Regions from separate parts of the Enterobacter nematophilus genome, predicted to be linked through region 2. Evidence: predicted binding sites of a transcription regulator. Region 2 holds the regulator's gene; each other region holds the start of a gene.
The links. Region 2 encodes PhoB, which activates phosphate uptake and scavenging genes when phosphate is short. Its sites were predicted from a motif close to CTGTCATAAAACTGNCNNAT; they were not measured.
Positions count from the first base shown of each region.

Region 1: kdgR (DNA-binding transcriptional regulator KdgR) is a predicted target of PhoB. The motif match lies at 3,196-3,215, and genes of this name have one in related genera.
Region 3: uvrB (excinuclease ABC subunit UvrB) is a predicted target of PhoB. The motif match lies at 3,219-3,238, and genes of this name have one in related genera.

Region 1 is NZ_JAPKNE010000002.1:542,890-549,028, forward strand. It holds gene prc (carboxy terminal-processing peptidase) at 1-629, shown strand, start outside; gene htpX (protease HtpX) at 823-1,710, shown strand; gene OSH03_RS09240 (MFS transporter) at 1,755-3,128, opposite strand; gene kdgR (DNA-binding transcriptional regulator KdgR) at 3,307-4,098, shown strand; gene OSH03_RS09250 (YobH family protein) at 4,163-4,402, opposite strand; gene mgrB (PhoP/PhoQ regulatory lipoprotein MgrB) at 4,562-4,705, shown strand; gene OSH03_RS09260 (YebO family protein) at 4,780-5,070, shown strand; gene OSH03_RS09265 (MBL fold metallo-hydrolase) at 5,094-6,083, shown strand.
Region 2 is NZ_JAPKNE010000006.1:118,979-125,117, reverse strand. It holds gene brnQ (branched-chain amino acid transporter carrier protein BrnQ) at 1-803, opposite strand, end outside; gene phoR (phosphate regulon sensor histidine kinase PhoR) at 1,213-2,508, opposite strand; gene phoB (phosphate response regulator transcription factor PhoB) at 2,530-3,219, opposite strand; gene sbcD (exonuclease subunit SbcD) at 3,407-4,612, shown strand; gene sbcC (exonuclease subunit SbcC) at 4,609-6,139, shown strand, end outside.
Region 3 is NZ_JAPKNE010000001.1:1,158,694-1,164,832, forward strand. It holds gene yvcK (uridine diphosphate-N-acetylglucosamine-binding protein YvcK) at 1-900, shown strand, start outside; gene uvrB (excinuclease ABC subunit UvrB) at 972-2,987, opposite strand; gene OSH03_RS05505 (ABC transporter ATP-binding protein) at 3,738-4,460, shown strand; gene bioD (dethiobiotin synthase) at 4,423-5,124, opposite strand; gene bioC (malonyl-ACP O-methyltransferase BioC) at 5,117-5,872, opposite strand; gene bioF (8-amino-7-oxononanoate synthase) at 5,856-6,139, opposite strand, start outside.

The DNA of each region.
Region 1 (6,139 bases), on a different contig from region 2:
CCTTTGGTAAAGGTACCGTTCAGCAGTATCGCTCGCTGAACCGTATTTACGATCAGATGCTGCGTCCGGAATGGCCTGCGCTGGGCTCTGTTCAGTACACCATTCAGAAGTTCTACCGCGTTAACGGCGGCAGTACGCAGCGTAAAGGCGTAACGCCGGATATCATGATGCCGACCGGCACGGAAGAGACCGAAACCGGCGAGAAGTTTGAAGATAACGCGTTGCCGTGGGACAGCATCAATGCTGCGACCTTCGTGAAGGCGGGTGATATGACGCAGTTTGGCCCTGAGCTGCTGAAGGCGCATAATGAACGCATCGCGAAAGATCCGGAATTCCAGTACATCATGAAGGACATTGCGCGTTTCAACGCCCTGAAGGATAAGCGGAATATTGTTTCTCTGAACTACGCTCAGCGTGAAAAAGAGAACAACGAGGATGATGCAACGCGTCTGGCGCGTATCAACGATCGCTTCAAGCGAGAAGGTAAGCCTCTGCTCAAGAAACTGGACGATCTGCCAAAAGATTACCAGGAGCCGGATCCGTACCTGGACGAGACGGTGCATATCGCGCTCGACCTGGCGAATCTGGAAAAAGAGAAGCCTGCCGTGCAGCCCGCTTCGGCAAAATAATCTCCCAACAGGCACAAGAAATTGTGCCTGTTTCTTTTTGTTCTGCATCCTTCCGTCAGGCTGATTTCCAATTGTGTAAAGTTGTGTCTTTCTGGTGACTTACGCCTACCGGATGCTTGAAAATAGCCGTAATACCCATACGATGTGGGTAATCGCATAGTGCGTTTTGTTAAACTGAGGTTAAAAGAAAATTATGATGCGAATCGCGCTCTTCCTGCTCACCAACCTGGCGGTGATGGTGGTTTTCGGGCTCGTGCTAAGCCTGACGGGAATTCAGTCGAGCAGCGTTCAGGGTCTGTTGATTATGGCGCTGCTGTTTGGTTTTGGTGGCTCTTTTATTTCCCTGCTGATGTCAAAGTGGATGGCGTTGAAATCCGTAGGCGGTGAGGTAATTGAACAGCCGCGTAACGATATGGAACAGTGGCTGATGAATACGGTGGCGCAGCAGTCTAAGCAGGCAGGCATCGCCATGCCGCAGGTTGCTATTTATCATGCCCCGGATATTAACGCGTTTGCTACGGGTGCCCGTCGTGATGCGTCGCTGGTTGCCGTGAGCACCGGATTATTGCAGAACATGAGCCGCGACGAAGCCGAAGCGGTTATCGCGCACGAAATCAGCCATATTGCCAACGGTGACATGGTGACCATGACCCTGATCCAGGGCGTGGTGAACACCTTCGTTATCTTTATCTCCCGTATTCTGGCGCAGATTGCGGCTGGCTTCATGGGCGGCAACCGTGATGAAGGTGAAGAGAGCAACGGTAACCCGCTGATCTACTTCGCCGTATCGATGGTGCTGGAACTGGTGTTCGGTATCCTGGCGAGCATTATCACCATGTGGTTCTCTCGTCACCGTGAGTTCCACGCGGATGCCGGCTCTGCGAAGCTGGTGGGTCGTGAGAAGATGATTGCAGCCCTGCAGCGTCTGAAAACCAGCTACGAGCCGCAGGAAGCGAACAGCATGATGGCCTTCTGCATCAACGGCAAATCAAAGTCGCTGAGCGAGCTGTTTATGTCTCACCCGCCGCTGGATAAACGTATTGAAGCGCTGCGCAGTGGGGAATATCTGAAGTTACGCTAAGTGCTTAAACAAGCCGGGCTGGAGAAGACTCCGCCCGGCTTTTTTTATGCCTGAACGTCGGGTTGGGTTACGCGCAATCCGCTGACGATGGCCGCCAGGGTGGCAAGAACGCCTGCGGTGAGAAGCGCAACGTGGTTGCCGTTTTGCCCGGCAAGGTTAAACATCAGGGCAACCAGCGCCGCCCCGGTGCTTTGCCCCAGCAGACGCGCGGTCCCCAGCATGCCGCTGGCACCTCCACTGCGGCGGCGCGGTGCCGCGGTAATAATGGTGTGGTTGTTGGGGGACTGAAAAAGGCCAAACCCGGCACCGCACAGGATCATGCGCCAGATGATATCCAGATCGGTTGGAGATGACGGAAGCAGCGCCAGCGCGAAAAGACCTGTAGCCATCACTGCCAGCCCCACCGCACCTAACAAACCGGCATGTACACGTTCTATTAAATAACCGGCAAGCGGTGCCATCACCATCGTCGCCAGCGGCCAGGGGGTTAACAACAGCCCGGTCTCCACTTCGGAACGTCCTATCACGCTTTGCAGAAAGAAGGGCAGTGAAACCAGAGCCAGCATCTGGGCGCAGAATGAGCAGACGGAGGTGCAGATGGAGAGCGAAAAGAGGGGAATTCGCAGCAGATCGACCGGCAGTAAGGGCACCGGCAGGGCAAGCTGGCGGCGAACAAAGAAGAAGCCGATCGCCAGCAGGGCGACAAGCTCCACGGCGGTAAGCATCAGGGATTGACCCTGCGCAAAACCGCTCAGGGCGGTAATCAGCAGACCAAAGGTGAGCGCATTCATCACCGCGCTTGCCACGTCAAAGCGCGGCATGCTGCTTTTCGGGCCGTTAGCGGGCAGAAAACGCAGGGCAAAGAAGATAGCCACGATACCCAGCGGCACGTTTATGGCGAACAGCCACTGCCAGGAGGCGACAGAAAGTATGGCTGCTGCAATGGTTGGCCCGGCGGCAGATGAGACCGCGACAATAAACGAGTTTATCCCCATGCCTCGCCCCAGATGACGCTGCGGATAGATCAGGCGGATTAGCGCCGTATTGACGCTCATCAGCGCCGCGCCGCCAAAACCTTGCGCGATGCGCGCCAGCGTCAGCGTATGCAGAGAGTCCGAAAGGGCGCACAGCAGCGATGTGAAGGTAAATACCACCAGCCCGCACTGATATACCCGACGGTAGCCGAACATATCGCCCAGAAAAGAGAAGGAGAGCAGGGAAACCACAATCGCAATCTGATAGGCGTTAACAATCCATATCGAACTGGCCGGGGAAGCATGCAGATCGGTGGCAATGGTGGGAAGGGCAACGTTCGCAATCGCGCCGTCAAGGACGGCCATTGAGATACCAATAATAATCGTAGCGATAGCGCCATACCGCTGGGGCAAAGGCAGTCCATCGGAAAGGTTCTTTTCCATCGGGGATAAATAGCTCAGAGTGAAATTATTCTCAGGGTAACTATTTTAGCATCGTTAACACCGTTTTATGTCGCAGATTTGTAACGAAGTAAACGCGGATTGATTGCAGGTAACATGACGGGAATTTATAATAAAAACCGGTTCTGATTTTTATAAAACACTCTCTATGAGGTGGTAAATGGCAATTGCGGATTTGGATAAACAGCCAGATTCTGTTTCTTCCGTGCTGAAGGTGTTTGGCATCTTACAGGCGCTCGGGGAAGAGCGTGAAATTGGTATCACAGAGTTGTCACAGCGCGTGATGATGTCAAAAAGCACCGTTTACCGCTTTTTGCAAACCATGAAATCACTGGGTTACGTTGCACAGGAAGGCGAATCTGAAAAATATTCTCTGACGCTGAAACTGTTTGAACTGGGTGCCCGGGCATTGCAAAACGTGGATCTGATCCGTAGCGCGGATATTCAGATGCGTGAGATCTCCCGCCTGACCAAAGAGACTATCCACCTGGGTGCGCTGGATGAAGACAGCATTGTTTACATCCATAAAATTGACTCCATGTATAACCTGCGTATGTATTCTCGCATTGGTCGTCGCAACCCGCTTTACAGCACGGCCATTGGTAAGGTTCTGCTGGCGTGGCGAGATCGTGAAGAAGTTAAACAGATCCTCGATGGCGTAGAGTACAAACGCAGCACTGAACGGACCATTACTAACACCGATGAGTTATTAACGGTGCTCGACAAGGTGCGTGAACAAGGGTACGGCGAAGATAACGAAGAGCAGGAAGAAGGGCTGCGCTGTATTGGCGTTCCGGTGTTTGACCGCTTTGGCGTCGTAATCGCGGGGTTGAGCATCTCTTTCCCCACGCTTCGCTTCTCGGAAGAGCGCCTGCACGAGTACGTGGCTATTCTGCATACCGCCGCGCGTAAGATTTCTGAACAGATGGGTTACCACGACTATCCGTTTTAACCCAGGCTAACATAAAAAACGCCGCATCTTTGCGGCGTTTTTTATTCGTCGTTAACGCTGTGGCTTAGCCATTATCAATCACGACGGAGGTCTTACGCAGTACCGGGCAGTTGGTTAACCCAATGATCCCGCTATCCGAATGGAGATACTGCGCCGTGCTGACTCCCTGTGCTGTTAAATACTTACATTGAATGCCTAACCCTGCGGCGTTTTCGGTGCTTCCCACCAGCACGCCATAACCCGTTAAAAGCAGGCCAATCCAGAGTATCGCCAGTGCAACAATTGTACGAATAATTAAGCGCATTATTACCTCTTTATCGTTGTTATCATGACGATAGCCTAAACGGTTTACGTAATGAAACAAGTGCAGGATTCTGAAAAGAGCCTGATGGCGCTACAGTTAGTCCTTGTTTAAGATAACCGTGATAACCTGGTCATATCAGGTCTTTAAACGGAGTGTGGAGTGAAAAAAATACGCTGGGTGATTCTGATTATCGTGCTGATAGCGTGCGTGGTGTTGTGGACGCAGACTATCAACGTGATGTGCGATCAGGATGTACAGTTTTTTAGCGGCGTTTGCGCAATCAATAAGTTTATTCCGTGGTAGCACGCATTTTTTCTTCAGGTGATTTCCTTCCTTCGCGCCAGTGGTAAAATAGACGTTTTTATTGAGGTGGTGAAATGGGTGAGTTACTGAATTCAGGGCTGCTAAATATGGCATCCCTGACGATCTCTTTGGTTGTTCTGCTGGTGGGGCTGGTCATTTGGTTTTTCGTAAACCGTGCCAGTTCACGTACCAACGAGCAGATCGAACTGCTGGAAGCGCTGCTTGAGCAGCAAAAGCGACAGAATGCGCTGTTGCGTCGTCTGTGCGAGGCTAACGAGCCGGAAGAGAAAGAAGTATCAAAAGAAGCGGTCGCTGAAGAGAACAACGATCAAGACGATTTTATTCGCCTGGTGGCTGAACGCTAATCGTATGATTCCGGGAGGTGGCTGTGGTCTGGAAAAATCCCTGGTATGACCCCTCCCTGCAGCATCACACCCCAAACGGTTTTCGTAATACCACTTCTGCAGGACACCAGCCTGGCGATCTTGACCGCTGGCGCAAAGAGCGTAAAGAAGCCGGCTTACCGAAGCCGCCTGCCCTCGGCTACGATGACTTTATACGGCAGTGGTGGCAACCGGCCGATCTTCAGCAACCGCAGGAGGATGGGGCGTGGTGGCTCGGACATGCGAGCATACTGCTGCAGCTGGACGGCAATATCCTTCTTACCGATCCCGTTTTTTCACGGCGCGCTTCTCCGCTCCCTTTCTTAGGGCCGCAGCGTAGAACGCCTCCGGCACTCTCTGTCGATCAACTGCACCAGCTTGACGCGGTCGTTATCTCGCATAACCATTACGATCATCTTGATGAATTCACCGTTCGCCATATTCTCAAACGCTTTCCCGACGTCAGCGTGTTTGTTCCTTTAGGCCTGGGCGGCTGGTTTCGTCGCCGGGGCGCAAAACAGGTGGTTGAGCTCGACTGGTGGCAGAGTTTTACCTGGCAGGGGATGACATTAACCGCCGTACCGGCGCAGCACTGGAGTATGCGCACGCTCTGGAACCGCAATCGTTCATTATGGTGCGGCTGGGTCTTTGAAAGGCGGCATCACCGGTTCTGGTTTAGTGGCGATACCGGCTATTCGCCCGAGCTGCTGTTGATACCGGAACGTCTGGGGAAAATTGATGCTGCAGCATTGCCCGTTGGCGCCTATGCTCCGCGATGGTTTATGGCCGTACACCATATGGATCCTCAGTCTGCCGTTGCGCTGTGGCAGCAGTTAGGTTGCCCTCTGGCATTCCCTGTTCACTGGGGCGTGTTTGAGCTGGCGGATGAAGCGCTGGATGACCCCATAAAAGAATTAACTGACGCGCTGGACAGTGTAGCACCAGTTAATAATTCTTTCAGGATACTGAAAATTGGCGAATATTTACCCTTATAAACGAAGCGACAAATTGTTGCATATATTGTGTATGTATTCGGTGCCTGGAAAGTTTT
Region 2 (6,139 bases):
TGCAGGATAGCCGCACCGTTCGCGTTCTGATCGACCAGCATCGCGCTATCGGAGCCCAGGCGGAACAGCGCCAGATACAGCAGCGTCAAGCCCACACCGGCCATCAGGCCAGCCCAGATGGTATAGCGGGTCAGCAAACGCGCTTCGGTCACGCCGCGGGAACGCGCGGCGTTAACGATAACGATACCAAACACCATCGCGCCCAGCGTATCCATCGTCAGGTAGCCGTTCACAAAGCCGTTAGAAAACGCGGCGTTTTTATAGGCATCCATCGCGTCGCTAATCGGGCCGGCTGGCCAGATGATGGCCGCCACGGCCAGCACGATCAGCGCCACAATTTTCAGCGGCGCCAGGAAGTTACCGACCGTGTCCAGCAGCTTGCCCGGATAGAGGGAAACCAGAATAACGATGGCGAAATAAATCAGGCTGTAGATGAACAGCGGCATCGCGCCGTCGCCGGTCAGCGGGGCGATACCCACTTCGAAGGAAACGGTCGCGGTACGCGGGGTAGCAAACAGCGGACCAACGGCCAGATAGCAGACGGTTGCCAGCAGAACGCCAGCCACTTTGCCAATCGGGGTGCTGAGGCTATCCACGCCGCCACCGACTTTCGCCAGCGCGATAACGGTCAGTACCGGCAGACCCACGGCAGTAATCAGGAAACCAAACGCGGCGGTCCAGACGTGTTCACCCGCCTGTAAGCCAACCATTGGAGGGAAAATGATGTTGCCTGCGCCAACGAACAGCGCAAATGTCATAAAGCCCAGCGCGATAATGTCACGCGATTTTAAGTGATGGGTCATAAAACCTTACTGCCTGTGGATGTGGTGTTGAAAACGTTGAGATTTTCGATTTCCCTGACGGGACGATACAGCCGAAAATTTGCTCAATTTCAGCGGGAAATGCTCCCGTCCTGGCGTGGAGAAGAATAGTTTTTCGATTTACCACGCAAATACAGTCGGTCTGACAGTATCTGGGGGGCAATTTAAACGCTTATAACGTTTAAAGGCAAGGAGGGATCGCAAAACCAGAACAATATGCCAGTATGAAAACGCACACCAGAACAATGCGCTAATTATAGGAAAAACCCATGGCTAATCATGCGAACAAAAAACAGCCAACCGTATAAAATTCACACGCGTTTCGCTTGACTGCAAAGCAAACGGGCCAGCGATTGCTGACCCGTGGAAAGGTAAAATGACACGCCTGCCGTCAGGCGCTTTTTTTGGCAATTAATCGTTCCGGGATAACGAAACTGAAGCGGGTTCCCTTACCCAGGGTACTCTGGATATCAAGACGGCTTTCATGGTGATTCACCGCGTGTTTCACAATCGCCAGCCCCAGGCCGCTCCCCCCCGTCTGCCGCGATCGCGCTTTATCCACCCGGTAGAAGCGCTCGGTCAGGCGCGGAATATGCTCCGGGGCGATCCCCGGCCCGTTATCCTCCACGCTAAACTCGGCGCCTGCCGGCGTATGCTGCCAGCGCACCACGATATCCGTCCCTTCCGGCGTATGGTTTACCGCGTTGTACACCAGGTTGGAGATGGCGCTACGCAGTTCATCCTCGCTGCCCAGCACCTTCAGCGTATTGTCGACGTCAAAGGTCAGCTGATGTTTTTTATGGCTTAACGTCTGCGCTTCACGCTCGACGACGCGCAGCATCATGGGCACATCAATGGTGTCATTCAGCGCAAGCGACGGCGCCGCTTCAATCTTCGACAGCGTCAGCAGCTGCTTCACCAGCCCTTCCATACGGTGCGTTTGCTCGCGCATCGTATGCAGCGCTTTTTCACGCGGCGCGCCTTCCAGGGTTTGCTCCTGCATCATCTCCAGGTAGCCCTGCAGCACGGTCAACGGGGTGCGTAGCTCGTGGCTGACGTTGGCGAAGAAGTTACGACGCGCCCCTTCCAGCTGGTGCATCTGGGTCACGTCGCGCGCCACCATCAGCCACTGGCGATCGCTGTAGGGCATCACGCGGATTTCCAGATGGCGGCCGTTATTCAGCTTCAGATTGTGGGGACGGGTGAAATCACGCTTTTTAAGATACAGCGTGAACTCGGGATAGCGCAGAAGGTTGAGGATGTTCTGACCATTATCGTCCGGCCAGCGCAGGCCCAGCAGCTGTTGCGCAAGCCCGTTACACCAGAAAATAGTTCCTTCTTCTGTCGTCAGGATCACCGCATCCGGCAGCGACTCTGCGCCGCTGCGAAAGCGTTTGATCAGGCTTCCCAGCTCGCGACGGCGCTTTTTATTACGCATCTGCATCTGGTGCAGGCCGTACAGCAGCGGCTCCCAACTGCCGCTTCCCGGCGGCGGCGTCATACTGCGGTCAACCCACAGCCACCAGGAGAGACGAAGCAGGTTCCAGAAATGCCAGACTAACAGCCCGGTAACCGCCGCCAGCAGAAACCACGGCAGGTGCCCAATAATGGCCCCCAGAAGGAGGGCCGGAATACAGCATAAGATCAGTTCAAAGACGAGCCTTTTCCATGACAGACGTTCCAGCACGCGTCACACTCCTGTCATTGTTCAGAAACGGGTCGAGAAACGATAACCCGTGCCGCGGACCGTCTGTACCATGCGATCGTGGCCGCTCAGTTCCAGCGCTTTTCGCAGGCGGCGGATATGTACGTCAACCGTCCGGTCTTCGACATACACGTTAGTTCCCCAGACGTTATTCAGCAACTGCTCGCGGCTGTAAACGCGTTCCGGATGGGTCATAAAGAAGTGCAGGAGTTTAAATTCGGTAGGCCCCATGTCGAGGGGATTTTCGCCGGTCATCACGCGGTGTGACGTAGGATCAAGGCTCAGGCCCTGCATCTCAATCACCTCTTCCACCGCCATCGGCGAAATACGGCGCATGACGGCCTTAATGCGGGCAACCAGCTCTTTCGGAGAGAAAGGTTTAGTAATGTAATCGTCCGCGCCGGTCTCCAGACCGCGCACGCGATCCTCTTCCTCTCCGCGCGCCGTGAGCATCACAACCGGGATGTCGCGGGTCAGCGCTTCACGCTTCAGGTGTTTGATAAACTGCAGTCCGGAGCCGCCGGGCAACATCCAGTCAAGCAGAATCAGATCGGGCCAGGGTTCATTCAGCTGGTTCACCGCGCTGTCATAATCTTCCGCTTCAACCGGCTGGAAGCCATTTTGTTCGAGCACGAAGCACACCATTTCACGAATTGGAGCTTCATCTTCTACGACCAGAATACGTCTCGCCATACTTTGCCCTGTCTTATCTTATTTAAGTTACAAGTTTGTAATGCGGCGCCATTATGCGTCAGATTTATGACAGATTTATGAAAAACAGTACCACTATAAATGGCAAACTGTTGTTTTATTACAGCGGTTATTTTCCTCTCCCTGACAGTTTATAATCGCCCGCATCGTTTTTCGCCACGGATCTCCTATGCGCATACTTCACACCTCGGACTGGCATCTGGGTCAAAATTTTTACAGCAAAAGCCGTGCGGCTGAACATGAAGCGTTCCTGAACTGGCTTCTGGAAACGGCCCAGGCGCACGAGGTGGATGCCATTATTGTGGCGGGTGACATTTTCGATACCGGTTCGCCGCCGAGCTATGCGCGTGAATTGTATAACCGCTTCGTGGTGAACCTGCAGCAGACCGGCTGTCATCTGGTGATTGTCGCCGGTAACCATGACTCCGTCGCCACGCTCAATGAATCCCGCGATATCCTGGCGTTTCTCAATACCACCGTGGTCGCCAGCGCCGGGCACGCGCCGCAGATCCTGAAAAAACGCGACGGATCGCCGGGCGCGGTACTGTGTCCGATTCCCTTTTTACGCCCGCGGGACATCGTACAAAGCCAGGCGGGACTGTCGGGCGCGGAAAAGCAGCAGCATTTATTACAGGCCATCACCGACTATTATCACCAGCAGCACGCACAAGCCTGTGCCCTGCGCGGTGAACAGGCCATTCCGGTCATTGCCACCGGGCACCTCACCACCGTCGGGGCCAGCAAAAGTGACGCGGTCCGCGAGATCTATATCGGTACGCTTGATGCCTTTCCCGCGCAAAACTTCCCGCCCGCGGACTACATCGCGCTCGGGCACATTCACCGCGCCCAGGTCATCGGCGGCTGCGAGCATATCCGCTACTGCGGTTCCCCTATTTCGCTCAGCTTCGATGAAACCGGCAAAGCCAAATCCGTACATCTGGTGAGCTTTGATGAGGGCAAACTCAGCGCCGTCGAGACGCTGGAAGTGCCGGTCACCCAGCCGCTGGCGGTGCTGAAGGGCGATCTTGCCGCGATTACGGAACAGCTTGAGCAGTGGCGCGGCGCGGAGCTTAACCCGCCCGTCTGGCTGGATATTGAAATCACCACCGATGACTACCTGCACGATATGCAGCGGAAAATTCAGGCGCTGACCGAAGAGTTGCCGGTAGAGGTGTTGCTGGTGCGCCGCAGCCGCGAGCAGCGCGAGAAAATTCTGCTCGGCGCCCAGCGCGAAACGCTCAGCGAACTGCGGGTAGAGGAGGTATTTGAACGCCGCCTGTCGCAGGAAGAGATCGATGATGCGAAGCGCGTCAGGCTCAACGAGCTGTTCAGCCATACCCTGCACGCCCTCAATGACGAGGAAGAAAACGCATGAAAATTCTGAGCCTGCGCCTGAAAAATCTCAACTCCCTTAAGGGCGAGTGGAAAATTGACTTCACCGCGGAGCCTTTTGCCAGCAACGGCCTGTTTGCCATCACCGGCGCAACCGGCGCGGGTAAAACCACCCTGCTCGACGCCATCTGTCTGGCGCTCTACCACGAAACGCCGCGCCTGAATAAGGTCTCTCAGGCGCAAAACGACCTGATGACGCGCGATACCGCCGAGTGCCTGGCGGAAGTAGAGTTTGAGGTGAAAGGCGTCGCCTATCGCGCCTTCTGGAGCCAGAACCGGGCGCGCAACCAGCCGGACGGGAACTTGCAGGCACCGCGAGTGGAGCTGGCCCGCTGCGAGGACGGCAAGATTCTGGCCGACAAGGTCTCGGATAAGCTGGAGCAAACCGCGGCGCTCACCGGGCTGGACTACGGCCGCTTTACCCGCTCAATGCTGCTCTCGCAGGGGCAATTTGCCGCCTTCCTGAATGCCAAACCGGCCGATCGCGCAGAACTGCTGGAAGAACTCACCGGCACCGAAATCTACGGCCAGATTTCCGCGATGGTGTTTGAGAAACACAAAGCCGCCCGCAGCGTGCTGGAAAAATGCGAGGCGCAGGCGGCGGGCGTCGTGCTGCTCAGCGAAGAACAGCAGCAGCAGTTGCAGCAAAGTTTGCAGGCGCTTACTGACGAAGAGAAAACCCTGCTGGCCCAGCAGCAAAGCCAGCAGAAAGATTTTCAGTGGCTTACGCGCCATGACGAGCTCTTGCGGGAGCAGCAGCGCGTTACCGCCCTGCAGCAGCAGGCGCAACAGGCGCAGTCGAACGCGGCGCCGGAACTGGCAAAACTCCAGCTTGCCCAGCCCGCCGCCCAGCTCCGTCCGCTCTGGGAGCATCAGCAGGAGCAAACCGCACGTCTGACGCAAACCCAGCAGCGAATTAACGAAGTAAATACTCGCTTACAGGCCAAAACCGCACTGCGCGCGCGGATCCGCAATACCGCTCTGCGTACCCATGAGCGGCTACAGGCCGAACTGACGGCGCTGGCGCAGTGGCTGGCGGAGAACGAGCGTTATCGCCTGCTGGGCCAGGAAATTGCCGGCTGGCGCGCCCAGTTCTCACAGCTAAATCGCGACAAAAGTCAGCTCGCCGCGCTTGCTGCGCGGATGACAGAGCTTCGTCAGAAGCTGGCTGAGATGCCGGAAAATACGCTGACGCTGACGGCGGATGAGGTCAGCGCGGCCATGGAGCAGCAGTCCCGGTCCCGCACGCTGCGCCAGCAGCTGACGTCGCTGCATGCCCGCTATCAGCCGCTGCAAAAGCGCCTGAGCCAGAACGGTGAAAGCGTGCAGAAAGCGCAGGCGGAGCAGAGCAAGCTCAATGAAACCCTGGCGCTGCGCCGCCAGCAGTACAAAGAGAAACATCAGCACTATCTGGACCTGAAAGCCCTGTGCGAACGTGAAGCGACGATTAAAGATCTGGAAAGCTATCGCTCACAGCTTGAGGCAGGCAAACCCTGCCCGCTGTGCGGCT
Region 3 (6,139 bases), on a different contig from region 2:
CGCACTTTTGCGGATCTTGACCGAGTGGTCGCTCTTGGCGGAGGCCACGGCCTGGGCCGCGTTATGTCCTCTTTGTCGTCACTGGGCTCACGGCTGACAGGGATAGTGACAACCACCGACAACGGCGGCTCAACCGGGCGGATCAGGCGGGCTGAAGGCGGCATTGCCTGGGGAGATATGCGCAACTGCCTGAACCAGTTAATTACCGAGCCGAGCGTCGCGTCGGCGATGTTTGAGTACCGTTTTGGCGGCAATGGTGAACTTTCCGGGCATAACCTCGGAAATTTAATGCTTAAAGCGCTGGATCACCTGAGCGTGCGCCCGCTTGAAGCCATCAATTTGATAAGAAACCTGCTGAAAGTGGATGCGTTTCTGATCCCGATGTCTGAACAGCCGGTGGATTTAATGGCGATTGATGCCGACGATCACGAAGTGTACGGCGAAGTGAACATCGACCAGCTTCTGCTGCCGCCAAAAGAGCTGATGACCTACCCGAGCGTGCCGGCGACGCGTGAAGCCGTCGAAGCCATTGGCGAAGCGGATTTAATTCTGATCGGTCCCGGCAGCTTTTATACCAGCCTGATGCCGATCCTGCTGGTGAAAGAGCTGGCGCAGGCGCTGCGTCGCACCCCTGCCCCGATGGTCTATATCGGTAACCTCGGCCGCGAGCTGAGCCCGGCGGCGGCGAGCCTGTCGCTGGCGGACAAGCTCAATTTGATGGAGCATTACGTCGGGAAGAAGATCATTGACGGCGTGGTGGTGGGGCCAAAGGTTGATGTGTCAGGGATTGACGATCGTCTGGTGGTGCAGGAGCCGCTGGAGGCCTCAGACATCAAGTATCGTCACGACCGCCACCTGCTGCGTGAAGCGCTGGAGAAGGCGATTCAGGCGTTGGGTTAGGTTCGTTTGGTGCGGCCTGATGCCCTCACCCCGGCCCTCTCCCACGGGGAGAGGGAGAAAACAACGCTTACTCACGATGCCGCGATAAACAGATCCCGCAGCTGATGAAGCTGGTCGCGGATCTGCGCCGCCTCTTCGAATTCCAGGTTCTGGGCGTGCTGCATCATTTGCCCTTCCAGCTCGTGGATTTTCTGCTGCAGCGCCTTCGGCGTCAGCACGACGGTATCTTCTTCCACCACTGAACGCGCCTTGCCGCGGCCTTTCGCTTTGGTCTTCGCAATGTTCTGACCCAGCGCCAGAATATCCACCACCTTCTTGTTCAGCCCCTGCGGCGTGATGCCGTGCTCTTCGTTGTAGCGCTGCTGTTTCTCGCGGCGGCGTTCCGTTTCGCCAATCGCTTTCGCCATCGACGGGGTGATTTTGTCCCCGTACAGAATCGCTTTCCCGTTGACGTTACGCGCGGCGCGGCCAATGGTCTGGATCAGGGAGCGCTCAGAGCGCAGGAAGCCCTCTTTATCGGCGTCCAGAATCGCCACCAGCGAGACTTCCGGCATATCCAGACCTTCTCGCAGGAGGTTGATCCCCACCAGCACGTCAAACTCGCCCAGACGCAGATCGCGGATGATCTCCATACGCTCCACGGTATCGATGTCCGAGTGCAGATAGCGCACCTTCTCACCGTGTTCTTCCAGATACTCGGTCAGGTCTTCCGCCATGCGCTTGGTGAGCGTCGTCACCAGCACGCGCTCGTTGATGGCGGAACGGGCCCGGATCTCAGAGAGCAGATCGTCCACCTGGGTCGCCACCGGGCGCACCTCGATAACCGGGTCCAGCAGCCCGGTCGGACGGACCACCTGGTCGATCACCTCATCGCCGGATTTCTCCAGCTCGTAGTTGCCCGGCGTGGCCGACACGTAGATAGTTTGCGGCGCCAGCGCCTCAAACTCTTCAAACTTCATCGGACGGTTATCCAGCGCTGACGGCAGGCGGAAGCCGTACTCCACCAGCGTCTCTTTACGCGCGCGGTCGCCGCGGTACATCCCGCCGATCTGCGGGATCGTGACGTGGGATTCGTCGATCACCAGCAAACCGTCGGCCGGAAGGTAGTCAAACAGCGTCGGCGGCGGCTCGCCCGGCCCGCGTCCGGAGAGGAAGCGCGAGTAGTTTTCGATGCCCGAGCAATAGCCCAGCTCGTTCATCATTTCCAGATCGAACTGGGTGCGCTGGCTCAGGCGCTGCTCTTCCAGCAGCTTATTGTTGGCCAGAAGCACCTTACGGCGCTCTGCCAGCTCCTCTTTGATCTCTTCCATCGCCTGCACGATACGCTCGCGTGGCGTTACGTAGTGCGTTTTAGGGTAGATGGTAAAACGCTGGATCACCGACTCAACGTGGCCGGTCAGCGGGTCGCACAGCGACAAACGTTCGACCTCTTCGTCAAACAGCTCGACGCGCAGCGCCATATCGTCCGATTCCGCCGGGAAGATGTCGATCACCTCACCGCGAACGCGGAACGTCCCGCGCTGGAAGGCCTGGTCATTACGGGTGTACTGCAGCTCGGCCAGACGGCGCAAAATCGCGCGCTGATCGATGATCATCCCCTGCGTCAGGTGCAGCATCATCTTCAGATAGAGGTCCGGGTCGCCCAGGCCGTAAATCGCCGAAACAGACGCGACCACAACCACATCGCGACGCTCAAGCAGCGCCTTGGTCGCAGACAGTCGCATCTGTTCGATGTGTTCGTTCACTGAAGCATCTTTCTCGATGAAGGTGTCAGAGCTCGGCACATAGGCTTCCGGCTGGTAGTAATCGTAGTAGGAGACGAAATACTCCACCGCGTTTTCCGGGAAGAACTCTTTCATCTCGCCGTAAAGCTGTGCCGCAAGGGTTTTGTTAGGTGCGAGCACCATCGTGGGGCGCTGCAGGTCAGCGATCACGTTGGCGACAGTAAACGTTTTGCCCGAGCCGGTTACCCCCAGCAGCGTCTGGTGCGCCAGCCCGTCCTCCAGCCCCTCTTTAAGACGACGGATCGCCTCAGGCTGATCGCCAGATGGGCGGAAAGCAGAATTCAGTTTGAACGGTTTACTCATGGGCGACGACCTGATGACGTTATAAGCGGCAGGTGAGTAATTTTACTCGTTGTTGGCAGGAATGCCAGTAAAAAACACTGGATGAAAAACCAGTGGCGTGTCAGGATATTTAGCGTAGCGGCGGAGTCATTAGCGCGTTAGCGGACAAAATTTAGGCTCCGACGAGATAAAAAACCAGCGAGGCTGGGTTATCCCCAGAACTTTTTCTTTTTTAACATTTGTCAAGCCAGGTAATGATAGTTTTATGGCAACGAGTGACACTTTCATTACGGTAATTGCTTTTATCTAAGCAGTTAAATTTTAAACGATATTTTCTAAAGCCGCGTTTCGCGTCAATTTGGGCGAAAGCCGCGTCTTCTCTCGCTTATCGCGTGTTTTCTAACTCTAATGCACATGGTTATCCACAGGAATAGTGGATAACTGCTTCCAGCCCGTGTAGACCGCCGCTCAGCAAATTCCCGGATTTTCCCACGAGGCGGCAACAAAAAATTTTTATAGCTATTTTTTGACGATAAACAGTTGAGTCATTCATAACCAACAGATGCGATCCTGCTCACATTTCAGCCATTTTCCGTCCTGCACCACGACTCAACATTCCCGGCACCGCCGATGTGCAAGCCACGCGTTTTTACCCTGCTCTCCTGTGGCTTATTCCTAAAAAAGGCGTTTTTTTAATCGATTTCAGGTTTCTGGCAGGAGTTTTGCAGCTTCACATCAGGCCTATCCCTACGCATTTTTAAGGAGAGAAAGATGTTGAGTCTGCGTGCAGTGAATCAGTTTTACGGAAGCCAACATACGCTATGGAACGTGGATTTAGATTTTCCGCAAGGGATGTGTACAGGCGTTGTTGGCCTGCCGGGGATGGGCAAAACCACCCTCATGAACTGCATTACAGGAAAAGTGCCCGTCGATAGCGGCACCATCATCTGGCATGAAGCGGGCGCACCGCCGCGTGATTTGCTTAGTCAGCCACCGGAACAGCGTTCAGGGCCGGGAATAGGCTATGTGCCGCAGGACAGGCGTATTTTTTCTCAGCTGACGATTGAGGAGAATCTGCATATTGCCATGCGGGCGGTGGGGAAACCCGACCCGGCGGCGAAAAGCGACGTGTACGATCTGTTCCCGGAACTTTACGCGCGACGTCAGACGCGGGGCAATGCTCTTTCGCCAGAGGATCAGTATCAGCTCGCCCTGGCGAATGCGCTGGTCAACCGCCCGCGGATGCTGATTCTGGATGAGCCCATGCACGGCGCGGGACACGGCTTTGCCCAGAAGCTGGCGCAGCTGCTGGTGCGCTTAAACCGGGAGTTAGGCATGACGGTGCTGCTGGCGGAGCAGCAGCTGTCGTTTATCCGCCGGGTGGCGGATCGGTTTTGCATGCTTTATCGCGGGCGTAACGTGGCGCAGGGCCACGTTAGCGAGCTGAACGATGAGCTTATTGCCCACTGGATGTCGCGGGAAGCAAGACGCTGAGGTCGAGATAGCGACCGGTTTCGGCCTGCTCAGCATCGCCAGCAATCCAGGGGATTTCCCCGAGGAACGGCGCCGGGAGCACGCGCTTGAGGGTCGCCAGATACTCCTGATGCCGCCTGCCCGGCGCAACCACGTCGTTAGCTATCCAGCCTGCCAGCGTCAGCCCTGCCTGCTGAACGGCCTGCGCGGTCAGCATGGCGTGATTGATGCAGCCCAGCTTCACGCCGACGACCAGAATGACCGGAAGCCGCTCGGCCTGCACCCAGTCAGCAAAGGTCTGCGTGTCCGAAAGCGGCGTAAACCAGCCGCCCGCGCCTTCCACCAGCACCCAGTCGGCCTGGCTTTCCAGCGTCCGTAACCCGGCAGACAGCACGGCGAAATCAATCGGACGGCCTTCGTCAGCGCTGATAATGTGCGGCGACGTCGGCTCGGCAAAGGTGTATGGATTCACCGCCGAATAGGCAAGCTCAAGGCTACTGTTACGCTGGAGCGCCAGCGCGTCGGTATTGTGTAACCCTTCCGCCGTCATCTCGCTGCCGGAAGCCACGGGCTTATATCCGGCGGTGTTTTTTCCGAGCAGTCGTGCCGCCTGCAGCAGCGCAGCGCTGGCAACCGTTTTGCCCACTTCCGTATCCGTGCCGGTAACAAAATAACGTTCAGTCACGTTCGATAATCCCATGAAAAAGTTGATAAGAGAGCGGGAAAAGGCCCCGCTGCTGCGGCCAGGCCAGCTCCAGGCGCTGCAGCTGCCCCCGGGTCAGCGGTTTTTTCTCCCGCCCGGCGTGCAGGTGCGTGGCGCCGATGCCCTTCAGAGAGCGCATGGCGCTGAACGCGTCGCTAAAATTAAGCGTGATGGTCTGCACCGTGCTGCGACAGCGCCAGCCTGCCAGCGCCTGCGTCACCTGCTCATGCGATAAAAAGCGGTTTGCGTGCGGCTGCTCATCCACCGCTTTCCACGCCTGATTCAGCTCCGGCAGCGAACTTTCGAGCAAGGTGGTAAAGGCCACCTTTCCGCCCGGTCGTGCGACGCGATAAAGCTCGCGTAACGCCTGCGGAAGGCTGCTGCACCACTGGACCGCCAGATGGCTCCAGACCAGATCGAACTGCGCATCCGCCAGCGGGATAGCTTCGATATCCGCCACGACATAGTGGTGCGCAGCCTGCTGCTGACGCGCCTCGTCCAGCATGGCGGGCGACAGGTCGATAGCCGTCACCTCGCTCCCCGCCCCGCGCCAGTAGCGGCTGTTGCTGCCGGGACCGCAGCCGGCGTCCAGCACCTGCGGGAAGTGGTTCTCGCCAAGCGCGGCCAGAAGCCCCTGAGCGCTCTGGCGCTGGAGTTCATCGTGCTGCGAATAGCTGCGCGCGGCCCGGCCAAACGCCGCCGCAACGGCCTGCTTATTCACCCTCATCATGAAGCGCCTCCAGCAGCGTCTGGATATCCTGCGCCTCATGCGCCGCCGTCAGGGTTAAGCGCAGACGCGCCGTCCCCGGCGGGACGGTCGGCGGACGAATGGCCGTAACCCACATCCCCCGCTCGCGCAGCGCCTGGGCCAGCGCCAGCGCGCGGCCGTTTTCGCCGACAATCACCGGCTGGATGGCGCTCTGCGAATCGGGACTCTGGAAGGGAAGCGCCGCCAATCCCTGACGGAAGCAGGAGATGTGCTCTGCCAGCCGCTGAC